3 linked regions of the Occallatibacter riparius genome follow. The main gene of each other region encodes a partner of the protein of the gene in region 3 in a complex. Links are inferred from orthologs where the notes say so. Each region holds a gene or a part of one and is shown on either strand. Other genes may lie near its edges.

The links. The genes of interacting proteins can lie anywhere in the genome.
Region 1: the proteins of dnaN (region 3) and dinB are in contact, whole or in part, in a solved structure (PDB 1OK7), measured with the Escherichia coli proteins. The link is inferred for Occallatibacter riparius from one-to-one orthologs.
Region 2: the proteins of dnaN (region 3) and dnaX are in contact, whole or in part, in a cryo-EM structure (PDB 8GIZ), measured with the Escherichia coli proteins. The link is inferred for Occallatibacter riparius from one-to-one orthologs.

What each region holds. Positions count from the first base shown.
Region 1 is NZ_CP093313.1:4,622,733-4,627,643, forward strand. What follows is about bases 1,257-4,103. They hold dinB (DNA polymerase IV), read left to right. Parts: upstream 1,257-2,002; coding sequence 2,003-3,205; downstream 3,206-4,103. Other genes in these bases: MOP44_RS18755 (hypothetical protein), read left to right, coding at 1,257-1,915; MOP44_RS18765 (hypothetical protein), read left to right, coding at 3,707-3,928; MOP44_RS18770 (hypothetical protein), read left to right, coding at 3,928-4,103. Outside these bases: MOP44_RS18750 (hypothetical protein), read left to right, coding at 99-419; more of MOP44_RS18755, read left to right, coding at 938-1,256; more of MOP44_RS18770, read left to right, coding at 4,104-4,143; MOP44_RS18775 (glycoside hydrolase family 9 protein), read left to right, coding at 4,334-4,911. UniProt on the Escherichia coli protein: Poorly processive, error-prone DNA polymerase involved in translesion repair and untargeted mutagenesis. Copies undamaged DNA at stalled replication forks, which arise in vivo from mismatched or misaligned primer ends.
Region 2 is NZ_CP093313.1:4,297,733-4,302,751, forward strand. The notes cover bases 809-3,763. They hold dnaX (DNA polymerase III subunit gamma/tau), read right to left. Parts: upstream 3,345-3,763; coding sequence 1,272-3,344; downstream 809-1,271. Other genes in these bases: recR (recombination mediator RecR), read right to left, coding at 809-854; MOP44_RS17415 (YbaB/EbfC family nucleoid-associated protein), read right to left, coding at 910-1,236; MOP44_RS17430 (hypothetical protein), read right to left, coding at 3,423-3,763. Also shown: MOP44_RS17405 (Ig domain-containing protein), read left to right, coding at 1-210; more of recR, read right to left, coding at 258-808; more of MOP44_RS17430, read right to left, coding at 3,764-4,166; MOP44_RS17435 (hypothetical protein), read right to left, coding at 4,512-4,880; MOP44_RS17440 (SET domain-containing protein), read right to left, coding at 4,877-5,019. UniProt on the Escherichia coli protein: Part of the beta sliding clamp loading complex, which hydrolyzes ATP to load the beta clamp onto primed DNA to form the DNA replication pre-initiation complex.
Region 3 is NZ_CP093313.1:1,855,668-1,860,659, reverse strand. The notes cover bases 2,065-4,992. They hold dnaN (DNA polymerase III subunit beta), read right to left. Parts: upstream 4,151-4,992; coding sequence 2,978-4,150; downstream 2,065-2,977. Other genes in these bases: MOP44_RS07370 (bifunctional folylpolyglutamate synthase/dihydrofolate synthase), read left to right, coding at 4,899-4,992; MOP44_RS07380 (hypothetical protein), read left to right, coding at 2,616-2,888; MOP44_RS07385 (DoxX family protein), read left to right, coding at 2,065-2,396. Also shown: MOP44_RS07395 (autotransporter outer membrane beta-barrel domain-containing protein), read right to left, coding at 1-828; MOP44_RS07390 (sigma-70 family RNA polymerase sigma factor), read right to left, coding at 1,083-1,967; more of MOP44_RS07385, read left to right, coding at 2,046-2,064. UniProt on the Escherichia coli protein: Confers DNA tethering and processivity to DNA polymerases and other proteins. Acts as a clamp, forming a ring around DNA (a reaction catalyzed by the clamp-loading complex) which diffuses in an ATP-independent manner freely and bidirectionally along dsDNA.

The DNA of each region.
Region 1 (4,911 bases), 2.8 Mb from region 3 along the record:
GGGGAAGTGGAGGGATCTGCGGTTGCCTCTGACGATCCCCAGCCAGCGTTACCTCCGAGTCGGCGACCACGCAGGAGTTACGCAACTAAAATTGCGACATGCCACATATTCGCGTAGAGATTGTAGAGTTTGTGGACTCTGGCCAGCCGGGGTGGGTCGCCTGTACGTTTCGCGATGCGGACGCTAAGCTGCATCGGATCATCGACAAGATACCGCTATTTACGGCAGAGAACCTCTGGAGTGATTCCACATATCCTCAGCCCGGAATAATTGAATGCCGCGTGCTTGAGAGGATACCGAGCCCAAGCGGGAACCTCGTGCGCATTAGCATCGAACCCTACCACTACGAGTTGACAGACGAACAATCAGAGTTCGTGATCAACGAGGCCGACCTTCATCCGGGGAGCGGTTGGCAATGAGCTAATTCGGCTGTTCCGAGCGAGGGACCCCCTACTCTTCCCCTACAATCCGGACCGCGAAGCGGCAGCGCCCCGGAGGGGCAGCGCGATAATAGCCCCGGATGAAGTCCGAGCGCACTGCGCGCGGACGCGAATTCGGGGAAACTGACCCTATACTCCTCTAAGCCCCGGAGGGGCGACAGAAATCAGCCCCCGCAGTCCGCATCGCGGCGTAACGGATCAATGCGGGTCGACGCCGAAAACACAAAGCCCCGGCGGGGGAACCGGGGCTTTGCACTCTGCTTAGGCGGGCACAGTCGCATGGGGGATGCCGCGCCATTCAACTCGATGCGCTTGGGGGAGGAGCATCGAGAACGCCTGCGACAAGAGACGCAGCAACCGGTAGATGGGATGCTCCCCGTTCAAAGATCATCCGCCCGACATATTCATGTCGCACGCGCAGGGTCGCCCCGCGCGGTGCCGGTTTTGGATGACCGGGGCCGTTTGGGGTGGGTTACCCGCAATATCATGTAGCTGCCATGCACACCCCATTTGATCCTGATTGGCTCGACCGGCGCATCAAGGAACGTACAGACCAGAGACTGGCAGACCGGCTAAGGAACAGAGATCCGAACGTCGTGTCTATCGACGCCACCCAGTTCGCCCGGCAACTCTCCGACCTATCAATGACGCTCATGCACAAAGTCGAGAGAGAAGCACCACAGAATGTTCCGCCTTCATTGGTTGTGGACACCGGGGTGATCCTGCGGCAATTGAACGAGACCTACAACCTGATACTGTTTGTTAACGCGGAGGACACTCGCTTTAGACAACCGGGATACCGTCTGCCATACAGCTTCGTCATCCTGCCACTGGTCCGCACCATGATTGATGGATTTTACAACTGCACCGCACTTCTGGATGACCCCTCACGGTGCCGCACGTTTCGCATCAGTGGGTACTACCGAGTCCGTGAGACACTTCTCGCCGATGAGGCTGCCCATGGTCATGATGCGAACTGGACGAGCTATCTGCAGGCTACCCGCACTCGGCTAGAGAACGGCCTGAGAGCAGAAAGCCTGACGCATGCAGACCTCGACAACAAGAGGAACAAGTGGCCGCTGCTGGGCGCGTATTTAGAGAGCACACCAGACACAGCCCACAAGCAGATGCTCCGGAAGCTGACGCTTGGTTTCTGGAAAGAGTATTCATCGATCTCGCATGCTAGCTTTGATGGACTTGCCAGCATGGTTCCCTTCATCTGCCCCGATAAAGTCAAACACGACGAGCGTGAGCTGTTCGATGACGTCGCCGATCGTCACATCGCGATGCATATTGGGCGCACAGCTGGCGTCCTGCTGTGCCTTCTTACGGATATCCAGCACTTCTTCAAATTTGATGGCGCCGACATTGACGGCAGGCTATCTAAGATCTGGGCAGCGATCATACCTATGCTTGAAGTACGCGAACTATTCGACTTCCGGTACAAAGACCTGCTCAAGCACCCATTGCCATAGATGATGCCTAACCAAGGGGTGACTACGAAGAACCGCGAGGCGAAAGCAAGGCGAATATGAAACAATCCTTGTCGAGGCGACAGGGCGATGCAGGAGCGCACATCTGCGGATGCTGCCGTCATCGATGAGAGCACTGCCGAAAGCATTGCCGCGATTGGCAAGCGCAAGATCGTTCACGTCGATATGGACGCGTTCTACGCTTCCGTCGAACAACGCGACGATCCCAGCCTGCGCGGACGCCCGGTGGTGGTCGCATGGAAAGGAAAGCGCTCCGTGGTCTGCGCCGCATCGTATGAGGCGCGACGGTACGGCGTTCGTTCCGCCATGCCGGCAGTGACCGCCGAGCGCCTGTGCCCCGCCGCTGTCTTCCTTCCTCCCGACTTCGTCCGCTACAAGGCGGTGTCGCAGGCTGTGCGCGCGATCTTCCAAAGGCACAGCGATGCGATCGAGCCTCTGTCGCTGGACGAAGCCTATCTGGATGTCACCGAAAACAAAATGGGACTTCCGACAGCTACGCTCGTGGCCAAAACGATCCGCCGGCAGATATGGGATGAACTCCATCTGACTGCATCGGCGGGCGTGGCTCCCAACAAGTTTCTCGCCAAGATTGCGTCGGACTGGCGCAAGCCAAACGGCCTCTTCGTCATTCAACCGCACGAGGCGCAGGCGTTCCTCATGACGCTGCCCGTGGGCCGCATCCCGGGCGTGGGGAAGGTGACGGAAGAGCGCATGGCCCGGGCAGGAATCAAGCTCGTCGGCGACATCTACACGATTCCGTTGGAGGCGCTCGAGCAATCGTTCGGAAGCTACGCGCAGCGACTCTACGAACTGGCCCGCGGGATCGACCACAACCCGGTGGTATCCAATCGCGTCCGCAAACAGATTTCGGCCGAGGATACGTTCCCGGAGGATATTCCTCTCAGCGCATGCGAACCCCACGTCCGCCGCCTCGCAGAGAGAATCTGGGCGGCCTCGCATGACAATAAGCGCGAGGCCAAGACAGTCGTGCTGAAGCTGAAGACCAAAGAGTTCCAGTCGCTGACCCGGAGCATGACACTGGGCGGTCCGGTCGAAAGCTGCGACGTGCTTGTCAGCATCGCCCTGAGCCTCTGCGCGAAGGTGGATCTCCCGGAGAAACAGCTCTTTCGCCTGGTGGGCGTGGGCCTCAGCAATTTCCGCTTGGAACGGGAAACGGATGCGGCGGCCGAAACGTCGGACGAGCCTGCCTTGATTCCATACGATCTAGGCGTGCTGCCGTCGGCGGCAGTCGGCGATACCGACGATCTGTGACGACCGGCACAGGAAAGAAGGTTCATATCCGCGCATAATCGTCCTCCTGCCCTCCGCGGCGGCAAGGGAGAGCTATGCCCATTCGTCCGAAATCCACCCCTTCTCCCTTGTCCCTTTGTCCCTCTGTCCCTTTGTCCCTCTGTCCCTTTGTCCCTCCCGTCCCCCCCCCCGCAGAGCGAGGGACTCGAATCTATCCGGGAGCAGCACCCCCCACCCCCCCACGCAGAGCGAGGGACTCGAATCTATCCGGGAGCAGCACCCCCCCACCCCCCCACGCAGAGCGAGGGACTCGAATCTATCCGGGAGCAGCACCCCCCCACCCCCCCCCGCAGAGCGAGGGACTCGAATCTATCCGGGAGCAGCACCCCCCCACCCCCCCCGCAGAGCGAGGGACTCGAATCTATCCGGGAGCAGCACCCCCCACCCCCCCCGCAGAGCGGCGCGCGCATGGGGCGAAATTTCCACTGAAATATTCGCCGTTTATTCGCCTATACTGGATGCATGTTCAACATCCCGTCAACCCGGCGCTCCGACTTTACGGTTCGCTGCAAGGGTTGCGGAGAGAACATCCCCGCCCCCGTCGAGACCTTGCCTGACACCTGGATCATCGCGGACTGCCCGCTGTGCCGCGAGAAGCGGCGCTACGTGCCGTCCGAGATCTTCAGGGGAGTTCTTTCTGCCCGGCTGGATGCCCGAGCAATGGCGAGGAGGCGCACAGCCTGATGGGCGAGATGAGACGAGCCATCGACCGGGAGCAGCAGGACAGGCAGAAGCTGCGGGACAGGTTTGCCAGCACGCTGGTAATCGCGGCGGCGATCATCGCAGCGGTGCGATTGGCAAGGGAGACTGACATCACCAAGCCGACCCCCCGGCTCCTTTCAGTGGTCGCGGACAGCGTGTCACTGGCACAGAGGATCCTGGACAGGATTGTGGGCTAATCGCGGTACATAACCGCGGGAATTGGCTCCCTGGCGCGCCACTCCTTCCAGCAGGTCCGGATGCCGACAAAGTGGTTGCAGCATTCCGGTTATCATGGCCATTAACTGATTTCATACAGCCTTGAGCGGAATTCCCGGCGTACCGGTGCGGACCGGCTTCGAGGCTTTGTTGCAAGGGGTTGCGCGGGTCATGTTCAAGAGGGTCCTGATCGCGGGTCTTGCCGCACTTGGTTCTTTCGCTGGCTCTTCAGGCTGTACGCACGTGAGCGACGCCAAGCAGAGCCAGTCGCCCACGCCTTTCATCGTCGTCGATCAGTTTGGTTATCTACCGGACGCAAAGAAGGTCGCCGTTGTCCGCGACCCGGCTAGCGGTTTCGACAGTCAAAGGCACTTTGCGCCCGGCAAGGTCTACCAGGTCGTCGACGTGAAGACTGGCACAGTCGTCTTCAAAGGGGCGCCCGTGGCCTGGCACGACGGCGCAGTCGATCCTTCCTCGGGGGACCGTGTTTGGCAGTTCGACTTTTCGCGGGTTGTGAAACCCGGGCGCTATCTCATACGGGACCAGCAGGCGGGGTATGATTCCGTACCCTTTTCGGTGGCTCCGAATCTCTACAAGCCGATCCTGGTGCAGGCCGTGCGCATGCTCTATTACCAGCGCGCCGGTTTTACCAAGGAGGCGCGTTATGCCGGCGCCGGCTGGGCAGACAAGGCGAGTCATATGGGGCCCGGACAAGACTCGGAAGCTCGGCTCTACAGCGCGAAGAGCGA
Region 2 (5,019 bases), 2.4 Mb from region 3 along the record:
GCCCAGCTCAAGGCAGAAAATGGCATCGGCAACCTCGTATGGTCAGTGATACCTGCGTTGCCTGACGGTCTGGCGCTAAGCGCTACAACGGGAGTCATCATCGGTACTCCCAAAACGGCGCAGGCCGCAAAGGACTACACCTTCACTGTGAAGGACAGTTCGACGCCTCCGGCGACTGCGATAAAGACGCTGAGCCTGACTATTCACTAGCCGAAGCGAAAAGGCCGCCCGCAGTAACTCTGCATCGCCTGAGGCGATCAGAGTTCGCGGCGGCCTTCGAGCGCTCGGGCCATTGTCACTTCATCGGCGTATTCGATATCGCTTCCGGCAGGCACGCCGGTAGCGATCCGCGTGACGCGCACATTGCTTGCGCGCAGAGCCGATGCCAGCCAGGTGGCGGTTGCCTCGCCTTCGAGCGTGGGGCTGGTGGCCAGAATCACTTCGTCAATTGCGCCGCTCTCTGCGCGCGAGATCAATCCCGAGGTGCGGAGCTGCTCCGGCCCCACTCCGTGCAGCGGCGACAGCGTTCCGTGCAGCACGTGGTAGACGCCCTGGTAGCGCGTGCGCTCAATGGAGCCAATACTGGTTGGCTCTTCGACCACGCAGACTTGCCGCTGATTGCGGACGGGGCTCGCGCAGAAGACGCATGGGTCCACGTCGGTGACGTTGTTGCAGGTGGAGCAGAGGCGCAGATTGGCTTTGAGGCCACGCACCGCGTCTGCGAGCGCGAGTGCATCGTCATCGCTGCCACGCAGGATGTGAAACGCGAACCGCTGCGCGCTTTTCGTACCCACGCCGGGCAGCTTCTTCAGTTCTTCGATGAGCCGCGCCATCGGTTCGGCAAAACGTGACATAGGAACCAGTGATGGTTAGTGGTTAGTGATTCGTGGGTAGTGATGAGGGAACAACTTAGGTCAGACCGGGGATATTCATGCCGCCCAGCATGCCTTTTAGGCTCGACTGGATGGCGTCCTCGGCGTTCTGACCGGCTGCATTGACTGCCGCAACCACCAGGTCTTCGAGCATCTCCACATCGGGATTGGGACCGCTGAGCGCCGCTACCGCCGAAGGGTCGATGCGGATTCTGAGCAACTGCTTCTTTCCGTTCATGGTCGCAGTCACCGCGCCGCCGCCGCTTGAGCCCTCCACTACGGTCTGCTCCAGCTTGTGCTGCATCTCCTCTTTCATCTGGCTGGCCTGCTGCAGCATTTCATTCATCTTGAGTGGATTGAACATGAGACTGCTCCTGATCCCGTTTGTGTCCGTTCGTCTTACTTTGTACGCAGGTCAACCACGCTGCGTACTTCGGCGTTGAAGATTTCTTTGGCGCGCTGCACGAGCGGATGATTGAGCGCCTCTTCCTGCACGCTGCCCGCGAGCGGCGCGGCCATGGCAGGGCCAGATCCCGCGCCGGCTGCCGGGCCTTCGCCTGGAACCACCATGAAGCGCGCCGGGCCGCTGAGCCTTTGCAACTCCTGCCGGATGATTTTCTCTGCCGCAGCGTTCACCGTGAGGCTGAGCATCTTCTTGCCCATGCCGGCAACTTCAATGCGCAGGTTGGCGCCGTCGATAGTCCACGCGCCCGCTCCCAGCAGCGTTGAGGCACTCTGATGGCCGCCTTGTGCGAGCGCCTGCACCACGGCCTGGCGAAGCGTATCGACGTCGGCCGTACCAGCCGAGGGGGCCGCGCTCGGAGCCTTGGCAAGCGATCCTTCCGTTAGCGTCTCCGCAAATCCGGTCTGAGGCGTTGCGGAAGCGGCAGGGAAGGGCGTCATTGGCGAGACGGCCGGAGCTGGGGCAGCCGCGATGGGCGTCGGAGCGATTGGTGCAGCTACGGCGGGTGCTGTCACTGCGGGTGCAACAGCGATCGGCGTTGGTGCCTGGATCGGAGGCGGTTCGGGGATCTCTGGGACCGGCTCCGCCACTGCACTCTGCTTGATGGTCGGCGTCGTTGATGTCCTGTCGCTGCTCGATGAAGACGCTGACGAAGATGGCGACCCGAAGGGTGACGATCCGAACGGCGAAAGCGGCGAGGCAGGTTTGCTGGCGGGTGCCGGTGTTGCCGTCGGAGCTGATGGCCGCGCTACCGGAGGAGTGGGCGCAGAGGCACGCGGTGTCGAGCTGGGCGCCGGGCTGCGCACCGGAGCACCGCTGGCTACGCCGCTCAGTAGCTCTTCAAGCGGCAGTAGACGTTGCGCATGCACCAGCTTCAACAGTCCGAGTTCGAGATGGAAGCGCTGCTCCTGCCGGTAATTCAGCTCGTCAAACGTGCGCAGCACGATCTGCAGATTGCGCGTGAGATCCTCTTCACTGAACAGCAGCGCGGTGCGATTGGCGCGGGCGCGTTCGTCGGCCGAGATTTGCAGCAGTTCGGTCTGCTCGCCGCCCAACTTGGCCATCAGGGCATTGCGCAGATAGCGCACCATCTGCCGCGCCAGCGACGACGGGCTGTGCCCCGCGTTCAGCAGCACGTTGAGCTGTTCCATGAGCTCTGCGCTCTGGCCGGCGGCCACCGCTTCCAGCAGCCGCTCAAAGACCGCGTTGGGCACGGTGCCCATCAGGTCGCGGATCTGCAATGCGGCGAGGATCGCTTTGCCTGCGTCATTGCACGGAGCCGACGCGATGGCCTGGTCCATTATCGACAGTGCATCGCGCATCGAGCCGTCGCCGGCTTCCGCCAGCAGCGCCAGGGCCGCGTCTTCAGCCTCCACGCCTTCCTTGTCGGCGATCATGCGTAGCTGCCCGAGGATGTCTTCGAACTTCACCGCGTGAAAGCTGAAGTGCTGGCACCGCGAGCGGATGGTCTGCGGAATATTTTCCGGTTCCGTGGTGGCCATCATGAAGATGGTCCACTCCGGCGGCTCTTCAAGAGTCTTCAGGATGGCGTTGAACGCGGCATCGGTAATCTGGTGAGCTTCGTCGAGCAGGAAGATCTTGTACTTGTCGCGCGCCGGCTGAACTGAGGCCTGTTGCCGGATCGAGCGGACATCGTCGATGCCGCGATTCGAGGCGGCGTCAATTTCGATGAAATCAAAGGAGTGGGTCGCCAGCTCGCCGGATTCGGCGCCGCCGCCGGAGCAGATCTCGCGACAGCTCATGCACCGCAGGCACGGCTCATGCGTCGGCCGCTCTGCGGAGCCGACCTCGGTGCGGCAGTTCAGGGCCATCGCCAGGATGCGCGCGATTGTCGTTTTGCCGATTCCGCGATGCCCCGAGAAGATGTAGCCGTGGGCGATGCGGTTCTGCGAGAGCGCGTTGAGCAGCGTGCGGGTGACGTGATCCTGGCCGGCCACATCGCTGAACCGTTGCGGACGATATTTTCTGGCCAGAACCTGATAACCCATCCCTGCTCACTCCCTGCGGCCGCTCAAAATTGCGCTGGTGCCTGAGAGGGATTGTATCGTTCTGGCCGCCCGCTAGTCTCAGAGCAGGATGGCTTTCGCGGCGCGCAGCCACCAGGCGCTGAAGGAGATCTGGGCAACGGTAAACTGGCCGGCCGCAAGCAGCGGCAGAGCCAGCATATAGACCCGATGGATCTTGCGATTCACGATGAGGTCGCGGGTCGCGCCGAGGATGACCAGGAAATCGACACCCGCGTAAAACCAGAACCCTGGCAGGATGGATTCCGGGATGCGGCCCCAGGCCGCCGCGGTCAGGATGCATGAGGCGATGTACATCAGGCGGCGGTGGTACTCGAGCTTCTTGCGGAACGCGATGGCCAGGGTGAACGCCGGCGCGAAGCACAACATATCGAACAGAGGAACCGAGGTGCTGATCAGAGCGAGGTTGCCCTGGTGAAGCGTGTTGAACTCAAAGCGGTGCATGGCAATGGTCGTAGAAACGCCGAGAAAGAAAACGGCGATACCGAGCGCGAGGCCGAACCAGCCCAGGGTGCGATGCAGTCGGGTCTTGCGGAGCCGCGCGAGGCCCGTCTGGAGGATGAAGAACAGCACCCAGCCGTAGAAGACCACTCCGTGGAACCAGACGATCAGAGGCGGTTCGATCTTCGGATGAAACAGCTTGTCAGGCACGGTTGTGCTGAACATCCCGGTGACCAGCACCAGAATGAAAAGCGACATGGCGAAGTAGAAGTACTTGTCGAGGAAGCGGACGAGAAGTGACGGCTGGCTGGCCCGGCTTATGGCGCCGGTGTAGGCGGTTGCCATGGAGACCTCCGCAGATGGGGAATGGAGCCGGGGGGAACAGAGCGATGGTAGCAGGACTGCGACTGCGCAGTGAAGGAAATTAAGGTCTCGCCGTCGGAGCGGGCGCGAAGGGATTTCGCGAATCAAAAACAGCTTCTGGGAAAAGGAGTTCCGGCCGCGATCAGGCGGTGGAGACTGTCTCATGAAGACTCACGTTTAGATCGGAATATATATTGGCTGGTCCGGAGGGCAGCGCGAGGCTGAACTCAGGGGCCGATCCTATGAACGTGGTCTTGCGTCTCCTGTTCAAAGGTGGTGATCCGGGCGGGATTGTGACGCGGCCCGGGAAAAATTTCGTGATGGCCGTTAGCTCGCGTCCAGGTGCAGGCTGATGTCGTTCAGCCACTCGGCAATCAGGTCTTCGTCGCCAGTGTCGAGAACGTAGGCATCGTTGAGGAGGATGATCGTCGCCCACTCCACCAGGTCGCGCTCTTCGATTCTGCCTTCGCGCTTGCGGTTCAGCGCATTCTCGAGGTGGCGACGGGTGATGGCGATACCGGGTTCGGGCATCCGGAACCATGTGCGGGCCGCGCGGTGTCCCCGCTGCAGCTCGAACTCGAACACTCCCGTCATCGACGTGCGGAGTTCTTCCACGCTGGCTTCCATCCAGGCAAACCGCCTCAGAACTTCCTGCTGGTGTGCGGTCAGGTACGGGAGTTGAGTTTCGTCAATCATGCCCTTCGTCTCTTCACATCTCTTTGAACCCGTTTCCGGCGCTTGGGTTGTGACCCTCCGGCTAAGCCCTTGCGTTTCTTCACCTCTTCTTGGGAGTACATTGTGCCGCGGCAGTTCTTCGCTCCGCAATTACACTTTT
Region 3 (4,992 bases):
ATTGTTCCCGGTGGGCTCCGCCTGCCATTGGAAAGTCTGCGCTACGGCTGAAGCCGTGCTGCTATTGAAGGACGAGGCACTGAAGCCCTGCGGTTGTGAGACCCTGCCTGCCGTTGCCGTTGCCGGGCTGGCAAACGGCAGCAGCAAAGGTCCGTGGATAGTGGTGGCGCCGTTCACATCGAGCTTGACTGTGGGTTTGCTGATGCCAATGCCTACGCCGGTTCCATTGTCAAAGATCTGGGAGCCGATGATGTCCGAGCGTCCATCGAATTTTGCGAGTGCATTCGGTGCACCTCCGGCGGTCGTCACTGCAGTGGCTGCCGCGGGTACAGGCTGAGGCATGGCAACGGAGGAACCCGGAGCGCTGGCCGCGGCTCTTGTTCCTGCCAGCAGAAACGCAGAGGCCGGGTATCCGCCGAGCGTCTGCGCATCGGCCGCTTTCAGCGCATACGGCACACTGAGCAGCAGCACTCGCGGCTGCTCTCTACCCGCGTTCACGCGGACGCCTAGCCATCGCGAGCCCGCTGAACTGAACAGCTCGAGCGGCAAACCGTACACGCTGGTCGCGCCCAGTTGCACGGTGTAATTGCCCTCGGCGTCGACCATCGCATTCTGCGTCTCCATCCACAGCGGATCGTCTTCAAACTGGTCCTTGTAAATGGCGAAGCTAACGCCCGTGATGCCGGCCATGGGCTTGCCTTGTTCATCCAGCGCCTTACCGGAAAAGTTCACCAGCCGTGGCACGGCGCCGCTCGACTTCGGCACTCCTGGTTGTGCATTCAGAAAAGAAGAAAGCAGAAGAGCTGCAATCACACTAAGCAATTTCACGAAAGTCCTCCTTGCTCCTCGCTGCTCCATACGAGCAAGGCCGCGTCGCATCAAGTGCGCGGCGCGAATAGAAGCTCCTGTTCGAGATATCGCGAAACAGGAGGAGGAAGACGACAATACGGAAACAGAAATTACGGCGGGACGGGGTGCATCCCGCGCGTTTGCCGTCTCGTGACCACGTACGCGGAACTCCCGCCCAACAATCTTCCCTCTGTGAAATGACCCAGTGATTCTTGACTAGCCAGGCGTGCCCCTCAATCCGGTGGAATGCCAAAGTTCAGCGTGCGGAGACGAGCAGGGTCGGCAATTACCTCCATGGCGGTAATTTTCGACTTCCTCACGGTGCAACGAACCGCAACCCTCAGCCGCCCACCAGGAGCGATGACGAACCCCACGTCTCCATCCACCACCACTGGCTGCGCGATCTGGGCAGCGCCACTATACGTTAATGCCTCCTGAGCCACGTCCCGTGCGCCGCGGAGCTCTCTGCCTTCCGCGGCCGCCACCGCCACCCGGTCGGCCCGACGCACCACGTCCGAATCCAGAACGGCGAGCAGGCTTTCGATATCACCTGCACGCAACGCCCTAAGGAACGCTTCAACCGTTTGCCGCTTCCCAGACAGAGACGCGGCTGGCCGCGTTCGCCCTCCACGTACGCGACGGCGAGCGCGACTGGCGAGTTGCCGGGCTGCTGTCGGCGTCCGGTCCACGATTGAGGCAATCTCCTCAAACGAGACGCCGAATACGTCGTGCAGCACGAACGCCACCCGTTCGGCAGGAGTGAGCCTCTCCAGCACAACCAGAAATGCGAGGCCGACAGATTCCGCCAGCAGGGCTTCATCTTGAGGACTTCGTCGCCCGCTATGCACGATCCGCGGCCCCGCGGTGCTCTCTTCCAGCGCTTCTTCGCGGCGCGCCGTTCGCGAGCGCAGGATATTCAGACAAATTCGCGCCACGACAGTTGTCAGCCACCCTTCTAAATTGTCGATACCAGCCGCATCTGCCCGGTTCACGCGAATCCAGCATTCCTGGACCGCATCGTCCGCCTCTCCGGCAGATCCGAGCATGCGAAAAGCCACAGCCCTCAAGTGCGATCGATTCGCCTCGAATCTCTCCGCCACCCAATCATTTCCGCTCATCGGTCACATTCTCTCCTTCCCCCGGGTCACTGGGATGACACCCGAAGGCCAGCCTTCGTGACAAAGGGAGTTTCCAATATGCATCTCGCTTATCTCATCGTGATCGTTCTTACCGCCTCAGCGAACATCTATGCCGGCATATGTGATTTCACGCTTCCCAAGTGGATCGTCACAAACATCAAACGGCTGGAGCTTCCGCTGCGGTGGCTCCCGACCCTCGGCGTCTTAAAGATCCTCGGCGGCCTGGGTCTGCTTGCGGGCATCGTTGTGCCGCCCATCGGCATTGCCGCCGCAGCCGGACTGGTTATCTACTTTGTTGGCGCTATCGTGACAGTTCTGCGCGTGCGCTGGTATGCCAATCTTCCCTTTCCCATCGCGTGGTTCACTCTGGCTCTATGCGCATTCGTGTTATGCATGCGCACCGCCTGACAGCCATGTCCGAACTCAGCCGAAGATACGTTCTTGCGCTTCCTATTTCGGTCCGCGGCGTATCCCAAAGTGGTACGACCTGGCGGAATTCGTGACTGGGGTCACGGAGGCGACTTCGCGCCGGTTCCGATAATCAGAGCGCAGGCCTGCGCATCGGGTTGCGATAACTGCAGCTGACGATGCACCGGTGCCGAGCTCTCTTTCAGGGGTAACGCCGTCATGTCTTCTATTCCGTTCATGTGGGTCGCGTGGGGTTTGGTGTTCTTGATGTTCATCGGCTTCCGGGTCTATGTCGCCAGGATGAGCCGCAACGAGGACGACCAGCTCGTGCTGCAGGATTCGTCAGCGCATCTTCGCCAAGAGCAGGAGGTCATCATCGACCGGCTGCAGAAGACCAAGCCGGTGGGACGCGCGATCCTCGCGCTGTTCGGCGTGATGACCCTCTACGTAGCCGGCTATTACGTGATGGATATGGTGCGGCAGTTCAAGTAGGTCGCTTTTCGCGATGTCTGAAAACACGAAGCCCTTGCCGGTCGGCAAGGGCTTCGCTGTTGCTGCTGCTACTGTTCTTGATTCGCTGTTCAGATCCGCATCGGCATCAACACGTAGCGAGACTTGTACTCCGCGTCGGGATCCTCAGGCCGCATCTGCCCGGCCGACTGCGAGTCCTTGAACTCGAGCCGCACTTCGCCTTCATTGCCCAGGGCCTTCAGGAAATCAAGGATGTACGTCGAGTTAAAACCGACGACGATCGGATCGCTGGAGTAGGGCGTATCAATCGTGTCCTCTGACTCGCCGGACTCCGTCGATTGCGAGCTGATCTTCAGCTCGTTCGACTCAAGCCGCAGGCGGATGGCGCCCGAGCGCTCATCGGCAAACTGCGCCACACGCTGGATAGCTCCGGACAGTTCGCTCGATCGCACGATAGCGAACTTCGTATTGTCGCGCGGCATCACCGCTTCGTAATTCGGGAACTGACCGGAGAGCTTGCGCGAGCTCAGCGTGCGGTGACCGACGCGGAAGAACAGTGTGTGCTCATCGTCAGCGAACTCGACCTTCTCCGCGTCCGAGTTGGCGAGCAGCGTCTGCAGTTCCTGCAGCGCCTTGCGCGGAACCAGGACCCGCTTCTCGCCGCTGATTCCGTCAAGCACTTCGCCGGCCTTCTCAACGAACGAGAGGCGATGGCCATCCGTGGCGACCATGGCGATAGACTCGGCCTTCAGCACCATCAGCGCGCCGTTCAGCGTGTAGCGCGACTCCTCATTCGAGATCGCGAAGATCGTGCGGCTGATGAGGGTCTTCAATGCCGCAGCCGAAATACTCGTCACGGCGATCGTCGGAAACTCAGGCACTTGCGGGTAGTTCGCGCGCGCCATACCGACCATCTTGGTGTTCGAGCGGCCGCTGCGGATCTGCACCCAATGGTTCTCAAGCAGCTTGATGGATATCTCGCCGTCGGGCAGGAGCTTGATGTAGTCGTACAGCTTGCGGGCCGGAATGGTGCACGACCCAGCCTTCTTGACCTTCACGCCTGCGCTGGTCCGGATCGCCTGGTCCAGGTCGGTTGCCGTGATGCTCAGCCGGTCGCCTTCGGCTTCGATCAGAAAGTTCGAGAGAATCGGAATGGTGGTTTTGCGCTCCACCACGCTCTGCGTCGCGGTGAGTTCCTTCACCAGTTCCTGGCGGCTTACGGTAATCTCCATCGCTGCCCCCTGCGCGGCCGGTTTCTCCACTTCAGTTTCCACGATCGACATACACCCACCCCTCGTTCCGCGGCTCTCCGCGGCCACTGCTGCCTCGCAGCCACAGCAAGTTTCAACGCGGCTTCACGCTGGCCACACTGTACATCACCCTAGCGCATCGCGGATACGGCTGTCCCTGCTTGTTCCTGATTGTATTCATCTTTCTGCACATTGCGCGCGTGGAAAACAGGCACGAAAGCGTGGAAACGGCGGCTGAATCCCGTCAGACGCGGTTGGAGACACAGCCTGCAGCGGCAAGCCGCGGATGCGAGATCCGCGGAGGGATCAGGCTGAGCCAATGCGGTGCGACGGCCGAGGCGTTTTCCGTGTGTGAGTCTCTAATCTTTCCCAGTACCCTCCGTAGTTCGCGCTGGAAAAGTGGAAATATGGCTCAACTCATTCTGCTGGCTTGCCTTGAGTGCCTGTCCACATTTCTAAAAGGCGGCTGTGCAATTCCGGACAAATGGAAATCCGCCTCGTAAGCAATCCCACCCACCCCGCTTTTCCCACGTCTTCAACAGGAGACCGAATCACCCCTGTGAAAACCGAAGCCCCATTGTGGGAAGCGCGTCCGCACCCTCATGAACGAAGGGGATGAGATGCACCGGTCTCCCACAGCGGACGATGTTTCCACGTCTTCCACACACGCTTTCTGAATGCTGGAAATTGAGGTCAAAACTGTCTCAGGCCTGGCGCTCCCAGACAATCCGAATCCTGGGTGCAGATTCGCCAGATTGCCAACCTTCTATACTGAAATTTCATGTCCTACGCGGCGGCCATTGATGCCCTGAACGCGTTGGCGCCGGAACTCCACACCGCTCCCGGCCGCCCACGGCGCAAGTTCTCCCTTGCCG